Regions from separate parts of the Sporosarcina sp. P18a genome, predicted to be linked through region 2. Evidence: riboswitches for the same ligand, from Rfam matches in the RefSeq annotation. Region 2 holds a riboswitch; the other holds the start of a gene.

Region 1 (9,967 bases), on a different contig from region 2:
CCTTTAATCCCGCTTGCAACATTTCAAAAATGGCAATTTCATTGGTGGAACCAAATCGATTTTTAACGCTTCGTAAAATACGGTATGTATGGTGACGTTCTCCTTCAAAATACAGTACTGTATCCACCATATGCTCAAGCAATCGTGGTCCTGCAATCTGCCCTTCTTTTGTTACGTGACCTACAAGGAATATAGCAATGTTTTGCGTCTTTGCTATACGCATTAGTTCTGCGGTACATTCACGCACTTGCGATACACTCCCCGGCGCTGATGATACTTCTGGATGATGAACAGTCTGAATCGAGTCCACAATAACAAATCTTGGCTTCACTTCATCCACCGTTTCATTGATCATTGCGAGATCGGTTTCGGCATAAATATATAACTCATCTGACTTCACACCTAAACGTTCTGCACGTAACTTAGTTTGCTTAATCGATTCCTCTCCCGATATATATAGTACGCGTTGCTGTTGATTCGCAAGTAATGACGAGACTTGAAGCAACAATGTAGATTTCCCGATCCCTGGATCGCCACCGATTAATATGAGCGAGCCCGGAACAATCCCACCTCCAAGTACGCGGTTTAATTCCTCTAATTCCGTTTTGACACGGGGCTCTTCAGCCATTTCCACTTGACTGATCGGCAAAGCTTTCTGCTTCACTCTTTCCCCGTGCTGAAATGCGGCACGCGGTCCTTTTTGCACAATCTCTACTTCTTCATCCATCGTGTTCCATTCTCCACAACCAGGACAGCGCCCCATCCACTTAGCGGATTCATATCCACAAGAACGGCACATGAATTTCGATTTACGCTTAGCCATATACTCTCTCCTTACTTTAAAATACGAAAAGGACAGCTCGCTGCGCTTTTAAAAAACTAAGCGAGCGAGCTATCCGGTTTATCCTATTATTATTTTTCTGCTGCTACTGTTTGTTTCTCCGTACGCACGACAAACTGGTCATTTTCTACATCAATGATTACTTTTTCACCCATCAGAACTTTACCTTCAAGTAATTCTTCAGATAAACGATCTTCTACATGTTTCTGTAATGCACGGCGTAGTGGACGAGCCCCGTATTCAGGATCATATCCCTCATCCGTGATCTTATCTTTAGCAGATTCAGTTAACATCAATTCGATGTCCTGTTCAGCCAAACGTTTTGCCAGCTCATCACTCATCAAGCTAACAATTTCACGCAAGTGTTCTTTCTCCAACGAGTGGAAGACAATCATATCATCTACACGGTTTAAGAACTCTGGTCTAAATGCTTTTTTCAACTCAGCAAGCATTTTCTCTTTCATATCATCATAATCGGATTCGCCATCTTGAATATTAAAGCCAACGTAACGGTTTTTCTTCAATTCTGTGGCCCCTACGTTAGAAGTCATGATGACTACCGTGTTACGGAAATCAACTGTACGTCCTTTAGAATCCGTCAGACGCCCGTCTTCCAATACTTGCAATAAGATATTGAATACATCAGGGTGTGCTTTTTCAATTTCATCAAGTAGTACTACTGAATAAGGCTTACGGCGAACTTTCTCCGTTAACTGACCTCCTTCTTCATAACCAACATATCCCGGAGGTGATCCAACTAAACGAGATGTTGCATGCTTCTCCATGTACTCTGACATGTCGATACGAATCATCGCATCTTCATCACCGAACATTACTTCTGCTAGCGCACGAGCTAGTTCAGTTTTACCTACACCAGTAGGGCCAAGGAAAATGAATGAACCAATTGGACGTTTAGGATCTTTTAACCCCGCACGCGCACGGCGGATTGCTTTGGAAATCGCTACGACAGATTCATTTTGGCCGATGACACGTTCATGTAGAATTTCTTCCATGTTAAGCAATTTAGCAGATTCTGTTTCCGCAATCTTGTCAACGGGAATTCCTGTCCACATTGCCACAACAGAAGCGATATCATTTACTGTCACTTCGGACTCAGTCTGCCCTTGTTTCTCTTTCCAAGCGGATTTCGTTGTTTCCAATTCTTCCTTCATTTTCTGCTCTTTATCACGATAAGAGGCGGCCTTCTCAAACTCTTGGCTTTGCACGGCTGCATTCTTCTCAGAACGGATCGCTTCAAGCTTCACCTCAAGCTCCTTCAAATTAGGAGGAGTTGTATACGAACGCAAGCGTACTTTCGATCCCGCTTCGTCAATTAAGTCAATCGCTTTATCTGGTAAGAAACGATCCGAGATATAACGATCAGACATCTTCGCCGCGGCTTCAACTGCTTCATCGGTAATCTTTACTCGGTGATGCGCTTCGTACCGGTCACGCAAGCCTTTAATGATCTGAATTGTTTCGTCTACAGTTGGCTCATCGACTTGGATCGGTTGGAAACGTCGTTCAAGCGCTGCGTCTTTTTCAATATATTTACGGTATTCGTCAAGTGTTGTAGCACCGATACATTGTAGTTCACCACGTGCAAGTGATGGCTTCAAGATGTTGGATGCATCAATAGCACCTTCTGCTCCACCTGCACCGATCAACGTGTGTAATTCATCGATGAATAAAATGATGTTACCCGCTTGACGAATTTCTTCCATTACTTTCTTCATTCTATCTTCAAACTCACCGCGGTATTTCGTGCCCGCAACGACTGTACCCATATCCAGTGTCATCACGCGTTTGTCACGCAAGATTTCAGGTACTTCATTACTTACGACTTGCTGCGCCAAACCTTCCGCAATCGCTGTTTTACCTACACCTGGTTCCCCAATCAGCACGGGGTTGTTTTTCGTACGACGTGCCAATACTTCAATAACACGTGTGATTTCTTTGCTTCGTCCAATTACTGGATCTAATGTACCTTCACGTGCGATCTCAGTTAAATCACGCGCTAAGCCATCTAATGTTGGTGTTGCCGCTGATGCAGAATTCGCTGGGTTCCCAACAGAACTTTCATCATTACCAAGCAATTGAAGTACTTGCTGGCGAGCTTTATTCAAGCTAACACCCGCATTATTCAGAACGCGCGCTGCCACACCTTCCCCTTCTCGAATCAAAGCCAATAAAATATGCTCAGTACCGATATAAGAATGTCCTAATTTACGAGACTCATCAACAGATAATTCGATGACACGTTTTGCGCGTGGAGTATAATGAACGATCGGGCCCACATCTTTAGAGCCTACACCTACTAGAATTTCTACTTCTCGTTCAATAGTATCTGCATTCACGCTAATTGCTTCAAGAGCTTTTGCTGCGATGCCGCCACCTTCTCGAATCAATCCGAGTAGAATATGCTCAGTACCAATAGATTCATGTTTTAAACGAATAGCCTCTTCTTGAGCCAGTTGTAAAACTTTTTGTGCACGTTGTGTAAATCGATTAAACATCATATCCATTCCCCTCTTTCCTTCATCAGTGGACTATATTCTATGTTATGCAAAATAACGCATCCTTGCTTTGTTTCCTATAACTATATATATATTCATGTCAGTTCGCGATACAACCTAATTCGCATATTGACTTTGACTATCTTTGATTAATTATAAATGCTATGAGACTTTCTTGCAAAAACTTTGCTCATAACGGATCACTGTCTTTTTTTTGTGCAGCAGATCGCACTACACCTAGCCGATCTCGGAATAATTGCGCACGAAGGATATCTCGTTCATCAGATGTTAATTCCGCCTCTGCGTATTGCTGAAGAAAACCTGGTTGCATGAAAATCATCAATTCATTCAAAATGGTCATATCAATATTTTCTATGATACCTAAATCAATACCCAAACGGACGTCAGACAAACATTTTGCCGCTTCCGCTGAAGGTAATATTCGCGAATGGGTCAGTGTACCGAGTGCCCTAAATAACCTATTCTCTAAGTGAACTTCCGATTTAGCCAATAATAATTCACGTGATTTCTTTTCATGCGCTATCAAGCGCTTTGAAATACTCTCCAAGTCTTTGAGGATTTCTTCTTCTGATTTGCCGAGTGTGATTTGATTGGAAACTTGATAAATATTGCCGAGCGCTTCACTGCCCTCTCCGTAACTTCCACGTACGACCATTCCAAGTCTAGATATTGCGGGAATAATTCGCTCGATTTGCTTAGTGATCGTTAATGCAGGTAAATGCATCATGACAGACGCACGCATTCCTGTACCTGTGTTGGATGGACAACTTGTCAAATAGCCGAATGTTTCATCGAAAGCATAGTTCAAATTCACTTCCAGTTCGCTATCCACTCGATCAGCCTGTTCATATGCCTGGTCTATTTGAAAACCAGGATATATACATTGAATGCGAATATGATCTTCTTCATTCACCATAATGCTGATCGTTTCGTCTTCCGATAGCAAAACCGACCCATGTTTTTCAGGGTTGATCAACTGTGGACTGACTAAATGTTTCTCGACTAAGATTTGCCTTTCAAGTGGTGACAAATCTTTCATTGCTGTGCCTGTAAAATGGTGATTCTGCATCGTCTTGACTGCTTGATTTAACGCTTCGCTCACGCGGTTTGCGTCTTCCTGTGAAGCACTAATCGGAAATAGATAATCTTGCAAGTTACGGGCTAGCCTGATTCTTGTGGATAAGACAATGTCAGCGTGCTCACCTTCCGCCACCATCCAACCTGTCAGTTCTTGTTTGAGAAATTTTTCAAATGACATGTTGATCGTCACCCCCGTCAGACAGCTGCTGTTTCAACTGATTCGCCTCATCACGCAAAGTTGCCGCTTCTTCAAAATGTTCATTTTCTACGGCTTGCTGCATTTTTGTACGGATATCTTCAAGTTTTCTCTTTAAAGCAAAGCGTTCATTAAGTGAAACCGGAATCTTTCCACGGTGTTGGGTATGTCCATTATGCAATTTGGCAAACAACCTTGGCAGTTGCCCGCTGAATGCTTCGTAACATACAGCACAGCCAAACTTTCCGATGTCAAGGAAACGGTGAAAGGTCAAATTGCAATTCGGACATTTCGGACCATCTGGTAATCTTTCATCGGCTTTTTGTTCTGAAAATAATTCTGAACCGCCCAACCAGTGCGCTAAGAATTGTTGAATGGATAACGGCTCCTGATCCGGACTGAAAGAAAATGTCTGTGAGTAAAATGCACATTTATCACATAAATGGCGCTCTGTTGCATGATTTAAGGTTTCCTGTTTAAACACTACAGTAGCTGGTCGTTCTTTACAGTTTTCACAAAGCATGGAGATTCACCTCATTCTATCTCTTCATAAATTAACGTAACTAACATGGCGCGAAGAATACGTGAACGTAACGCATCCCGCTCAGGCAACATATAACGCAGAGTACCGCGGCTCACCGCAGCAAGCATCAGCTTAGCTTCACGTTCTGTAACGACTTCTTCTTCAATTAAACGGATGATGACATCTTCCGCCATAGTAGAAGACACTTCACTCTCCAAAATCTCCAACGCTTGTTCAAGTAAGTCCTTTCGGGAGTTGGTACGTACCCTATAAATCCGGATGTAGCCCCCGCCCCCTCGCTTAGACTCCACGGCATAGCCTCTTTCGACCGTAAACCGGGTTTTGATTACGTAGTTGATTTGTGATGGTACGCATTGGAACTTCTCGGCAATCTCATTCCTTTTGATTTCAATAGAAGCACTATCTTCCTCTTCTATAATCGACTTCAAATACCCTTCTATAATGTCAGAAATATTACGCATCTCGTCACCTCGCTTCACTCAATCTTCTAGTTGACTTTGACTATCTTTGACTTAATTGTATCGCAGTAATTGGGTGGGATGCAATTCATTTGTTTATATGTATACCTTATTACGTTGAAAGAAAACCTATTGCTAGGTTGTCACATCTGGCTAATGATTATTCAATTAGTAATGAGACAAAAAATAAAGTGGATAGTTTGGCACCGTTTACTAACGTTCTAGACGGGTATTTTCCGCTTACGGTGTACTACTGTAATCTTTCTAAATGGAATTCTAACTATATTAGTTGACCATAAGAAGTAGTCCTCACAAGGGAACCGTTGATTTCCATTCCAGGCGGACGCGTTCCGCGGGCACGGCCTCAATCTCCTCGTCCGCTACGGGCAAAGACGTGCTCCTAACGCTTCGCTTTTACTCGCAAAAACCGTTCTTCGTTACGGTTTACGGGCAAAGACGTGCTCCTAACGCTTCGCTTTTACTCGCAAAAACCGTTCTTCGTTACGGTTTTCGCTACCTGCGGGGCTTTCAGCTCGTGCTGTTCCCGCCGGAGTCGCCGCCTGTAACGAAAATCAACTTAGTGTATCCTGAAATCTTTAATTCAACTTATATAAATAAGAAAAGACTGAAGAACAGATCCTTATAGTGGATTGTCTTCAGTCACGGAGTATACAAACATTTTTCTTCTTTTCTATTTACAAAGTGATGGGTTCTTTATTCAAAGGTTCTAGGTCGACTTCGAAGCCCATGTCTTCCAGCATTTTTTGATCTTGATCGTTTTCTTGACCCGATGTTGTGAGGTAGTCGCCGATAAAGATGGAGTTTGCAGCGTAGAGGCCTAGTGGTTGTAGGCTTCTAAGATTCACTTCACGTCCACCCGAGATGCGGATTTCTTTGCTAGGATTAATGTAGCGGAATAGACACAAGACCTTTAAGCAGTAACGGGGATCCAGTTCTGATGTTCCTTCCAACGGGGTTCCATCCACTGCGTGCAGGAAGTTTACAGGTATCGAGTCTGCGTCCAGTTCACGTAGGCTACGCGCCATGGAGATGATATCTTGTTTTGTTTCACGCATGCCGACGATAACGCCTGAACATGGAGAGATGCCCGCTTCTTTGGCAAGTCCTACAGTATTTACACGATCATCGTATGTATGCGATGTTGTTATACTCTCGTGATGCTCTGCAGATGTGTTCAAGTTGTGGTTATAGCGATCTACTCCTGCCTCTTTCAAACGTGTTGCTTGTCCTGGCTTCAAAATACCTAAACAAGCACATACCGTCATGCCCTTGTGCTTCTCTTTAATCTGTTTAACAGAATCAATCACGATGTCCAGCTCACTGTCACGCGGTCCTCGTCCACTTGCTACGATGCAATAGGTGCCCGCATTATTAGCGGCAGCACGTTCCGCACCTTCTAGTATTTCTTCCGATTTCATCATTGCATACTTTTCAACAGGTGCTTTTGAAATGATGGATTGCGCGCAATACCCACAGTTTTCCGGACATAGTCCCGATTTCGTATTGATAATCATATTCAACTTTACTTTATTGCCGAAGTAATGTGACCGAATCGAGTATGTCGCGTGCAGTAATAATAGTAAATCTTCATCTGGGCTATTTAATATTGCGAGTGATTCCTCATCAGTTAGTACATGGCCTTCGAGTACTTGAGTAGCCAGCCTTTGATAGTTCATTATAACGTCCGCCTCACTTTCAAGTGTTTTGATATTCTAAATGCGAATATGCCTGACAGTACAGCTAGAATTAAATCTTTCGGTAGTGGCGGCATCATCCACAGCCAAGCAATCTTGTAGGTAAACACGTCGGGTGCAGCAGCCCACATCTTGTACGCAAAATACATCCAACTTGTACCTAGTATATAGTTGATTGCTGTAGCGACAAATGCTGCGATAATAAAGGCAGACATAGTATGCTTTCGCTCAACAATCTTTCCGGCTACATAAGCGATCAGAATAAACGTGAGAATAAATCCAAACGTCGGACTCAAGATCTGACCGAAGCCTCCTGAAAATTTAGCGAAGACTGGTGCTCCTGCTAGTCCTATTAACATATAGACGGTCATCGATAACGCACCTAGACGACTACCAAGTAATAGTCCTGATAAGATAGCGAAAAAAGTTTGTAATGTGATGGGTACTCCACCAACTACTAAAAACGGCACGAAGGATGTAATATTCGCTCCAATCATCATTAACGCTGCGAACATCCCGCTATATACAATAGTTAGTGCGCTGAATCTACTTCCCGGTCTTCTCTCTGCTGCTATTGTCATTACGACACCTCTTTTTAAATTGGTTACCTCATAAATAATATCGGTTAACCCATTACGTGTCAACAAAATTTATTTTTTGGTTAACTCATAAAAGCAGACAAAAAAAGACTGCAGCATACCGCTGACAGCCTACTTCTTCTCATCAATCTGTTCTTCCTTTTCTTTGCGAAACAAAACACTTGAGATTAAACCACTGAATATAGCAGCCCCAATTGTAATGTACACACGCATATCATAAGCAACCTCTTCGTAACTGTTACCTATCATAATCCAAGCAAGTGTACCTACAAGAACAGCGATTGGAAATGAGTATTTAAAGAAACGCATAATTTCTCACCTTTTCGAGTTATTTCATTAATTTTAGCATATATACCGCAATTTCTCTATGCACTAACTCCGCGCTTTGAACTTCACCAAACGTTCACTTGACGATATCCAACAAAGCCGCTATGATGTGGTTAGAATAATCTAAATAATTGAATAAGAAACATATCTTATCAAGAGAAGCCGAGGGACTGGCCCGTCGACGCTTCAGCAACCAGCCATTTAGGCAAGGTGCTACTTCCAGCAGTCTGTCAAATTGACACTCTGAAAAGATGAGAGGGAACTAGTCATTGAGATTACAAAGCCTTCTAATATACTTGAAGGCTTTTTTTGATTAAAAAAGGCTAAAGGGGAGATGGATTTATGTCATTGCTCGAGAAACTACAAACAAATGTCCTAACGGCAGATGGTGCAATGGGGACGATTTTATATTCTTACGGAATTGATTACTGTTATGAAGAACTAAATATAGAAAAGCCTGAAATTATAGAGCAAATTCACCAAGACTACATCTCAGCTGGTGCAGATATAATCCAGACTAACACTTACAGTGCGAACGCAATCAAATTAGCTCGCTACGGCTTAGAAAGTCATGTCACGGATTTCAATAAAGCAGCCATTCAAATTGCCAAACGCGCAGCGGCGCCTGGGGGGCAATTTGTACTTGGAACAATAGGCGGCTTGCGAGGTATACGTAAAAGCGATGCGACATTGGATGAAATTGAAAAAGTCGTACTTGAACAAGCCAATGCATTATTAACAGGTGATCCTGATGGTCTCCTATTGGAGACGTATTATGACTTTGAAGAGTTATCATCGGTAGTTACAACATTAAAGAAAATTACGGATGTTCCATTGATTGCACAAGTTTCTATGCATGATCCCGGTGTATTACAGAACGGACTTTCATTAAACGATGCACTTCATCAGCTCGAGTCTCTTGGAGCAGATATCGTAGGCGTTAACTGTCGATTAGGTCCTTACCACACGATTCAAGCATTCGATAATGTGACATTACCAGAGAAAGCATTTTTATCCGCATATCCAAACGCCAGTCTATTAGATGTAGAAGATGGACGTATTGTTTATGAATCAGAGGCAGAATACTTTGGACGCGCTGCTGTATTACTTCGTGATCAAGGCGTTCGATTGATTGGAGGATGTTGCGGGACAACACCTAAGCATATTAAAGCGGCGAAAACACAGTTAGCGCGACTGACACCTATCACGGAAAAGGTCGTACAACCGGCGAAACCTATCGTGATTCATGAAGCGGATCCGGCAAAACATCAACCTCTTCACGAAAAAGCGAAAACAGAGCGTACGGTAATTGTAGAACTAGATACACCGCGCCACTTGGAAACAGAAGATTATATCAAAGGTGCAAATTTGTTATATGACGCGGGAGTTGACGCTATAACAATGGCAGATAATTCACTTGCTTCTCCACGCATCAGCAACATGGCGATGGGCTCGATCGTCAAGATGCAACATAATATCCGCCCGCTTGTACATTTAACGTGTCGCGATCACAATCTCATTGGCTTACAATCACATTTGATGGGGCTTGATGCATTAGGCATTCACGATATCCTAGCCGTGACAGGCGACCCGACAAAGGTTGGGGACTTCCCCGGTGCTACAAGCGTCTACGATGTATCTAGCATGGAGTTATTGCAGTTAATTAAGAA
Region 2 (9,967 bases):
AGGGTTGATTTAGAAGTATCTAAGGTTTTGGGGGAATGGATTACTTTATGCGTCGATAAATCATAAAGTAGTTTGTATGCTAGCTTTTGGAATGCGAGCATTATCGAGAAAATCATCTAGAGAAATAGATGCAGAGATCCAACAATTTTAAACTCTTTTGATACAAAGAGTTTTCTTGTTGACAAAAATAACTAACCAGCTAGTATTCATGCTGTTTTGCACCAAACTAAGTTCATTGATAAGTTTTGAAAAATGAAGGGGTGTATACAATTGGAAGAGAAAAAATATGTCATGACAGACGAGCCATGCGAAACGATTGATATAAAAAAGTTACCTAAGTTGGATAAGAAAACAAGTTATAGCATTAGAACCGAATTATCCACTGGATTATCATTAGCAATTGTTTACTTTATATTTATTTTTTCTGTTCCAGCAATCAACTGGTTTAGACCAGATTGGGCCTTTGCAAAGATGTTTGGGGGAATGTCTTACAGCTGGTTTTTGACGACAATTGTCGCGATGGCAATGGCATTTATTATTGCTTATCTACACACGAAGCTTTATGAAAGATGGGAAAGAAAAAGTCTAGAAATGAGCCGTATGGAGAAGAAAGAGAACATGGTAAGTGAACAAACAAGCAAAGTGAAGACAAAGGGGGCAACATCAAGTGTACAAGCAAGTTTTGTAGAAAGTAAGGAGGAGACGTTGCTATGATGCAAGCGTTATTAGATCCAAAATACCTCTTTACGCTCTTATTATTGGGGACGATTGTCTATATTACGTATTTATCAAAAAGAAATGAAAGTGCCAGTGACTTCTTTGTAGGCGGCCGTAATTTCGGATGGTTTACAAATGGTTCAGCGATTGGCGGGGACTATCTAAGTGCTGCAACGTTTTTAGGGCTAGCAGGACTTACCTTTGCGATCGGTTATGATGGGGCTTTTTATACCTTTAGCTTTACAATTGGTTTAACGCTTTTGGCACTTTTCATAGCGGGACCTTTACGCCGATTCGGTGCTTTCACAGTTGCAGACTTTGTTGCTTATCGTTTTCATAGTAAAAGAGCTAGAATTGTTGCTGTAATTGTAGTGCTTGCTATTTCAGGATTTTATGCAGCACCCCAGTTACTCGGCGCTGCACAAATTTTGAGCATGTTTTTTGGAACGTCCTATGAATTTGGCATCATCTTTACAAGTGTTGTCATGATATTCTACGTTGGAATTGGTGGAATGAAGGGAACAACCATTAACCAAGCGTTGGAGCTTTGGATTCGTTTTATAGCCTTTATCGTCATGGTAGCTGCCGCTATTTATGGAGGTTTCCATTACGAGAGAATTCTATCCGTAATCAGTGAATTTAGTGGTACGGTACTGAACACGGGCGCATATACGACGGATGGAAAAGATGTCGTATTTAACGGAGAAACATGGTCAAAAACTGGTGCATTCAATCCAAACTTTTGGCACTCTGCATCTATGTTAATCGGGCTTTCACTAGGTACACTTGGGCTTCCGCATATTTTACTGCGTTTTTACACAAATCCAGATGCTAAGTCTGCCCGAAAGTCGGCAGTATTAGCGATTGGGATCGCCAGTTTATTTTTCGCCTGTGCCATTTACCTTGGCGTTGTCGGAAGAGCCATCTATTTAAGTGGAAATGCCAGTCCTGAAGTCATGCAGAACCTGATTACCGGTGGGGATAATATGGTGATACCATCTATTGCAACAGCTTTAGGCGGTAAATGGCTGCTTGGATTTGTAATTGCCGGTGCGTTTGCCGCGGTTTTTTCAAACCTATCTGGATTATTTATTGCAAGTTCAGGAGCAATTGCTCACGATTTATATGCAAAATTCACGAAAAAGGAATTAACAGAGAAAAATCGAGTAGTTGCTGCAAAATTAGCGATTGTTTTTCTTGGTGTTTTTTATGGAGTACTCGGTTTATTCGTCAAAGATGCCTCCATTGGCCATCTTGTCGCGCTCGCCTTTACAGTTGGGGCAAGCACATTTGCACCTATTTTCGTATTAGGCATTTGGTGGCGTGGGATTACTGAAAAGGGGGCAATTGCGGGGCTGATTGTTGGTTTTGCAGTTTCTATGTTTATGATTTTCTTTTCATCCATTTTACCTGAGGCTTTACAATTTAGAGTGCCAGGTATCATTACCGTGCCAGTTGGCTTCTTAACAGTGTATATTGTTTCCTTACTAGACGGTAAAGTACCAGCAGATGTGAATGCCTTTATGCGGAAAGTTCATTCAAGCGAAGAATCTGTATAAGTCATAACGTAGATCGTATGTTGAGGGATCGGAAAAAGGACTTACCCCAGAATCGAAAAATGTTGCCCGTTTTAATCGTTATGTTGTATAAATACTTGTTCATATTTAAGGGTAAATTTATATATCCCTTTGCCTTAAAAATTGTAAACGTTGATTGAATAGGATTTTCAACTTCCATTTGTACATGTTTTCAAGGGTATTACATGTGCGGCATGATGTAAGACAGCTGTCCTAATTAAAAAGCGTCAACTCCTAACATTTAGGGGTTGGCGTTTTTTATGCATTCATGTGTAAAATACAATAATGCGTGTCCTCATTAACAGAAGTGCTGAAAATTGCACGTTCGTTTCATTCAATAGATACCTTGAATCAAAAAAAGCGTTCAGCTCATAATAGCAGCCGACCGCTTTTTGCAATAGAAAAATTTATAAATACAGTATCCGTTCAGATTATTGAGAAAACTCTTTGTGTAGGCACTGACTAATCAACTTTAACCAAGTTCCTCACCGTACCCTCTGCTTCCTCATCCACTGCGTCGCTACAAATTTCTCTCCGCTTTCTATCGGTGCGCCGCCGTGCAACGTCAAGTCGTTCAACAACGGATCGCTGTAGAAATACTCGAAATAAACGGCCATTCCTTTTTGGGGCACGACCGACAGTTTTAGATGGGGGAAGAACGTTTCGCCACCTTGTTCGACATCGTTCAAGTACATGACGAGCGTGCTGATTCGATTGTTGGTAACATTGCTAGCCGCTGAGAAGAAGTCATGGTGCGCTTTATATTGCTGTCCTGGCAGATAATGAAGAATCTGGAGTCTTTCGCCGTGTTCGATAGGAATGTTCATAACTGCTTCAATCCGTTTTTCGATTTTCATAACAATCGGGTTGTCCCGTTCTTCTAGAAACATACTGCTGCTTGTTCTAATCTTGCTTTCCGCATGGGCTGTGCCAATTTTGGATCGTTTCATCTTGTCTGTCGAGAGTCGGATCAGTTCATCACATTCTTCGTCACTCAACATATTGCCTAAGACGACGACTAATGGTTCTTCGACTTTTGCAATAATTTCAATGTCACGGTCCGTTATGATTCTCATTCCTAAATGATTAAATATTGTTTGTTCTTTATTTTCCGCTATCAACTTAGAACACCTCTTTACTAGTTTGATTTCTTTAAATCAAATACAGTGTAACGTGATGATGGTATAGCCAATATCGGACTTCTCTTAAGTTTCACACTTCCTCTTTGGAATTAAATTCAATATATTTTAGCATGCTATCTTGACTGACGTAAACTTTGAATATAGTCAAATAGGTAGTAATATATAACTATTTTTTACAAGCTATTTTAATTAATTAAATGCCTGTTTAGATGACAGATTAGCAAATGAAGATACATATGAGCTTTTATACAATCGTCGAATTTTTTCCCGGGGTGTAAAGTAATTGAAAGGTATCCTGGGTTATCTAGTTGTGAATTATAGGAGACAAATGATATCAATAACAATCCAATCGATGAAACGGCAAAACGTCAAATTCTATGAAATGCGCATCTAATAATCCGGCATTGTTAAATCAGTGTAAGAACAAGGTGAGCCTCCTGTTTTAGACAAGAGGAGGCTCCCATTAATGCGGCAGGAATTCTGAGCTGTTTTGTCTAGTTATAAATTCTCGACTTCAACACGCCCTGAGAAAAACGTAGCTCCACCGCCCATGTCGGCAATTCGATCTGGCGTTAAGGCGTTCACAAGGCGTTTTTGATCTGAATTATTTCCCCAAATCCCTTGACTGACAACAACTCCCGGCAGTACTTGTTCGCCGACAGAGACAATAAATTCACATTCTCCGCGCTCGTTCCAAATACGAACAGTCGCTTTGTCCTCGATTCCCCGCTCTTTCGCATCGTGCTGATTCATAAACAAGGTAGGTTCTTTTTCAAGTTTAAGATGTTTTTCATTGTTCGAAAAAATGGTATTCATAAAATTATGGTTAATTGCAGGTATATACAGTAATGGATAATCGGAATCTTGAATAATTGGAATATACGTAGGAAGAGCCGGTAATCCTGCCGATTTCATTTGTTCTGAATACAATTCGATTTTTCCGCTCGGTGTTTTTAAATGGTTCAATGGATTGCGTGTATCGCTCGCTTTCATATAGCGTTTATCCTTTAATGCGGCATACGACACTTCGGATAAATGAGGGTTGGACAAATCGCTTAACGCCTGATTGATCATTTCAGCGTCATCATCTAGGAAAGGTTGCTCATCAAAGCCCATAGCTTGTGCTAATAATCTGAAAACGTCAGGGTTGGATTTACTCTCCCCGTAGGTTTCAATAACTGGTTCTTGCAAATGAATATAGTGATGCCAGAAAGACGTATAGAAGTCCGTGTTTTCAAATGCGGATGTCGCCGGTAGAACAATATCGGCAAACAACGCAGTGTCTGTCAAGAACAAATCATGAACCACTGTAAACAAGTCCTTACGCGCCAAGCCTTCCTGTACTTTATTGGCATCTGGTGCGACAACAGCGGGGTTGCTATTATAGACATACAAAGAGCGAACCGGCTGTTGTTCCTCCAGTAATACTTGTCCCAACAAATTCATATTGAATTTACGCGTTGGCTTCTCCTGAAGTTCAGGACGTTCTAGTGCGGCGATATTATGTGTCAAATAGTCCGAATTTGATTTAACCGCCCCACCGCCTTTTAATTCCCACTGCCCTGTCAATGCAGGCAAGCAAGAGATAGTCCGGACTATCATGCCGCCATTATCATGATGCTGCAACCCATTGCCAATGCGAATCATGGAAGGGGAGACAGTCCCATACATCCGTGCTAGTTCATAGATATCTTCCTCCGGCACACCTGTGATGGTGGAAACCATTTGGGGATCGTAGTATTTTACATGTTCACCGAGCGCTTCATGGCCGATTGTATACTGCTCCAAAAATGCTTGATTGACTAGCTTTTCTTTATAAAGAATATGCATAATTCCAAGTGCAAGCGCTCCGTCAGTTCCCGGAAGAATGGGAATGAACCAGTCAGCCATGCGCCCAGTTTGGTTTTTATGGACGTCAATGACGATAACTTTAGCGCCGCTCTTTTTCGCTTTTTGCGCAATCATAATTTGGTGCATATTCGTACTGACGGCATTGATGCCCCAAAAAACAAATAATTTCGTATCCTTCATCTCTTCTGGATCTGTTCCATAACGCCCACCCATCGTGTAATTGTAGCCGGCTTCACCAGCGACTGAACAAATGGTTCGATCCAGTTGACTCGAACCTAGGCGGTAGAAGAAACGGCGATCCATCCCTTTAGAACTAAGTTTCCCCATATTGGCATAGAAACTGTAGGGAAGAATTGATTCTGGCCCTTCTTCAGAAATTAATTTTTTCCACTGATTTGTAATAGTTGTAATGGCTTCTTGCCAACTGATTGGAACGAATTGCCCATCGCCTTTTTCCCCGATTCGTTTCAAAGGAGTAGTAATCCGATTTTGATCGTAAATCCGTTCAGCCATATGCCGAACTTTGTTGCAAATACTTCCTTTTGTGATTGGATGTTCGGGATCACCTTCAATTTTAATGATTTTACCATCTTCTTTATGAATCAACAGTCCACATTGGTCTGGACAATCCAGAGAACAAACCGAGGGGACGATACCATTTTCTACATCAATATACGATTGCATTATACAAGTCCTTTCTACGGGAATAATATTTAAATATAATATGAAATCCTGACATTGCTAAAGTATCTAAATCAAATAGTGATTAACAATTTTGAAATTCCGTTATTGTAAAGGGATGCGTATCCCAAAAGTATGGGTCCGGGTTATTCTAATTTTAGTGAAAAGCGCTCACTTATACATTTGATATAAACAAATGATTTTGCTAATTAGTATATCATAATGCGGCAGTATATTTAGAAAGTTTCAATAACTGGTTGACTTAAAATTAATTATTCTGTACAGTGAGTTCATTAGGTCTGTTTTTATTATATTCTACTAATTTCATATTATTTTTCTATCGAGAGAAGTTGAGGGACTGGCCCTATGAAACTTCGGCAACATAATTGTGCCAAATCCAGCAAGCGTAGCTTGAGAGATAGAAAGAGGAATGCATATTTATATTGCGCTAGCGATGAATACCAACGACTCTTTCTGTTTTTTACAGAAAGTTTTTTTGTTTTGTAAAGACATTACAAAACGGATATGAATGGAGGGCACTGATGTGTTGGAGAGAATTGGAATCACGAAAAACTTAGGTTGGGGCTTTTTTGGTGTGATGTTGTTTATGATGGGAGATGGAATTGAAGCCGGTTGGTTAAGCCCATTCTTAATTGAAAGCGGATTAACGATTCAGCAATCGGCTGCTATATTCACAGTATATGGAATCTCAATCGCACTGTCATCTTGGTTTTCGGGCGTCTGTGTAGATGTTTTTGGCCCGAAACGTACAATGGCCATCGGATTAGCCGTCTATATTATCGGTACGGCAGGGTTTATTACATACGGTTTCTCTACGATGAATTACCCGATCATGCTTTTAACTTATTTCATTAAAGGTTTTGGTTATCCGTTATTTGCTTATTCTTTCTTGACATGGGTCATTTATAAGACACCGCAAAATAAATTGAGTTCTGCTGTTGGTTGGTTCTGGTTTGTATTTTGTGCGGGAATGATGGTTCTTGGTGCGTGGTATTCAAGTGTTGCGATCCAATATCTCGGTTACATCAATACAATGTGGACATCTATCTTCTGGGTAAGTCTAGGTGCGGTTTTAGCTTTAGTTATCAATAAAGACAAGTTTGAAAAGAAAAAACTAGCGAACAAAAAAGAAGCAGTCAAAGAATTATTGAAAGGTATTACCATTTTGAAATCAAACCCGAGAGTTGCTGCGGGTGGGGTTGTCCGCGTTATCAATAGCTTAAGTGTTTATGGATTCCCAGTATTCCTACCCATGCATATGGCACAACATGGCATTGAAACAACTGCTTGGCTGCAATTATGGGGAACATTTTTCTTAGGAAATATTATCTTTAATTTAGTGTTCGGCTTCATTGGAGACAAATTCGGTTGGAAAAACACGATCATTTGGTTTGGTGGAGTCGGATGTGCAATATTCACGCCACTTCTGTTCTATATACCGGTGATTACAAATGGTAGCATTGTTGCGACAAGCATTGTCGGTTTCATTTGGGGTGGTTTGGTAGCGGGCTACGTTCCGATCGGTGCATTGGTACCTTCTGTGGCGGGTGAAGATAAAGGCGCGGCAATGTCCGTGTTGAATTTTTCCGCGGGTTTATCAACATTCGTAGCACCAGCGATCGCCTTAACGTTTATCGGGCTTGTTGGAGCGGAAGGGGTCGTGTGGATTTTCAGTGGTCTCTACTTAGTGAGTGCAATTATTGTAAAATTTATTCGTATACCGGAAGAAGAAAGTAGAAAAATGCAGGAGAAAGCTTTACTAGTAACCTCGTGAAACTACCATCGTATAGGCGGTCAATGATATAGTATAAGAAGGACTTTTAAATCACAAACAGGTTGTGTACGCCTCTACTAGACAAGTGGATTTGGGCACGCGCTTTCATAAAAAAGGAGATGTTGTCAATGGTTGAACAGAATTTTGAAAAGGCTGCATTTGCTGGAGGATGTTTCTGGTGCATGGTGAAACCGTTTAAAGAATGGCCAGGTGTCCAAGACGTCGTGTCAGGATATATGGGCGGACATCTGGATAATCCAACGTATGAAGACGTGAAAAAAGGTGCATCCGGTCATGTGGAAGTCGTTGAAATCACATTTGATCCTGCCTTATTCCCATATGAGAAGTTGCTTGAAGTTTACTGGCAACAAATTGATCCGACAGACGCAGAAGGTCAATTTCACGACCGCGGCTCATCTTACACAACCGCTATTTTTTATTACACAGAGGCGCAACGGGAAGCTGCCAAAAAATCGAAAGCTGACCTAGCTGCAAGTGGTATTTTCACAAAACCTATCGTTACAACTATCCGCCCCGCAGAAACATTCTATCGGGCAGAAGAATACCATCAAGATTATTATATAAAAGAACAAGAACATTACAAAGACAACCGTGCACGTTCAGGACGTAATGAATTCATCGCTGAGCACTGGAGCAAATAACCGTAATGGTAAGAAGGACGAGCGTATTCATGGAACGCTCGTCCTTTTTTTGAAATGGGGGATTAATAAAAGATATTCGTACAACAGTATCTTTTAATAAGCACGTTAACTACTTTTTACTCCTTAGTGAAGAAGTCTTCCCGTTATTAAGTTCCTTTCTTATATTATCTAATTAAATAAAATATACAGCATAGAAGAGTGTTAGCAATCCATTTTTGGAGTAAGTATTTATGGAAACAACAATGTATGTCTCAAGCAGATACTTTTTAGTAATTGCCTTTTATCTTTTTTTGACCTATATGAAACCTAAAACTGATCTAGTACTATTATTAATCTGTATTGATAATGTCTACAGGATGACGTTAATTAAAGAGCAAGAATTAGTACTAATAGATCTAATAATCGGATATAGTCAGTCCTAAAAGTATATTGATTTCGTTTTTACATTGGAATAAGATGAAAGTGTAGATTAAATATTCTAACTTTTCACAGACTTATAACAGTAAGATAGTATTTTGTTAAGGCTAAGTGAAAATGTTAGTATAACAACTAATTGGGGGGAATTTAATTATGCAAAAAGAAGCTGTTAAAAAAAATGATCGCGTTGTAGAAGTATTTGACTTATTCATTAAACATATCCAAGCATTTCTGGAAGAAGCAGAACTTAATCATGAAGAATATACAAACTTCGTGAACTGGGCAGATCGTTTAGGGCGTACTGGAGAACTACCCCTATTTGCAGATGTATTCTTAGAGACACATGTGTTGCGTGCGATGTATACAGAGATGCCTGGTACACAACCATCACTTTTAGGACCTTATTTTATTGAAGGAACTCCATTGCTCGAAGCAGAAGATGGAAAACCAATTGTGTTGACGCAACGACCTAATGAAGCAGGGGATGTATTGTATTTCAAAGGGAATGTAAGCAATGTTGATGGCGAAGCACTTGGCAATGTCAAAGTTGAAATGTGGCATAATGATTCAGATGCTACTTACTCTGCCTTTGACTCAGTTGCGCCCAAATATAATCTAAGAGGTCACTTCTATACGGATGAAAATGGAAACTTTGAAGTGAAAACTATTTTACCAACCCCTTATCCAATTCCAACAAACGGTCCTACAGGTGAGTTCCTGGAATATGCGGATAAACAACCAATGCGTCCCGCGCATCTACACTTAATGTTTGAAGCGGAAGGTCATGAAACGCTAATTACTCAAGTATTCCCAGACGATGACAAATGGCTTGAAAATGACGTGGCAGACGGCGTTCGCTTGGATCTTCTAACGAAGTTTGAAAATAAAGGTGACCATTATGAGGCTGCTTTAAACTTTGTCATGCGTAAAGAACAATAATAGTAGCTATCATACAGTGATCGTGTATCTTTTATTGGACTCAGACTAAATATTTTAGATACTAAAATATTTAAGAAAACTAGTTATTCAACCCGGAAATATGATTGTTCTAAAGTGTCAATCGAATGTATCTTGAATTTACAAGTGCAGTGTTAAAAGTATTTGCCACCCTTTGAAAGCGCTATC

What was found. Region 2 has a riboswitch for S-adenosylmethionine ahead of CSV75_RS15710 (MFS transporter). Riboswitches for the same ligand answer to the same signal wherever they lie in the genome.
Region 1: another riboswitch for S-adenosylmethionine. It lies ahead of CSV75_RS10470 (bifunctional homocysteine S-methyltransferase/methylenetetrahydrofolate reductase); the one in region 2 lies ahead of CSV75_RS15710 (MFS transporter).

What each region holds. Positions count from the first base shown of each region.
Region 1 is NZ_PDYQ01000003.1:150,659-160,625, forward strand. Features, by position in the region: gene radA (DNA repair protein RadA) at 1-823, opposite strand, end outside; gene CSV75_RS10435 (ATP-dependent Clp protease ATP-binding subunit) at 913-3,360, opposite strand; gene mcsB (protein-arginine kinase McsB) at 3,548-4,636, opposite strand; gene CSV75_RS10445 (UvrB/UvrC motif-containing protein) at 4,626-5,177, opposite strand; gene CSV75_RS10450 (CtsR family transcriptional regulator) at 5,189-5,659, opposite strand; gene bioB (biotin synthase BioB) at 6,352-7,353, opposite strand; gene CSV75_RS10460 (biotin transporter BioY) at 7,353-7,952, opposite strand; gene CSV75_RS10465 (hypothetical protein) at 8,082-8,279, opposite strand; SAM riboswitch class I at 8,444-8,555, shown strand; gene CSV75_RS10470 (bifunctional homocysteine S-methyltransferase/methylenetetrahydrofolate reductase) at 8,640-9,967, shown strand, end outside.
Region 2 is NZ_PDYQ01000010.1:3,397-13,363, reverse strand. Features, by position in the region: gene CSV75_RS15735 (hypothetical protein) at 1-66, shown strand, start outside; gene CSV75_RS16610 (hypothetical protein) at 271-714, shown strand; gene CSV75_RS15725 (sodium/solute symporter) at 711-2,276, shown strand; gene CSV75_RS15720 (2OG-Fe(II) oxygenase) at 2,780-3,370, opposite strand; gene CSV75_RS15715 (molybdopterin oxidoreductase family protein) at 3,935-5,971, opposite strand; SAM riboswitch class I at 6,303-6,393, shown strand; gene CSV75_RS15710 (MFS transporter) at 6,513-7,763, shown strand; gene msrA (peptide-methionine (S)-S-oxide reductase MsrA) at 7,892-8,425, shown strand; gene CSV75_RS15695 (dioxygenase family protein) at 8,996-9,781, shown strand.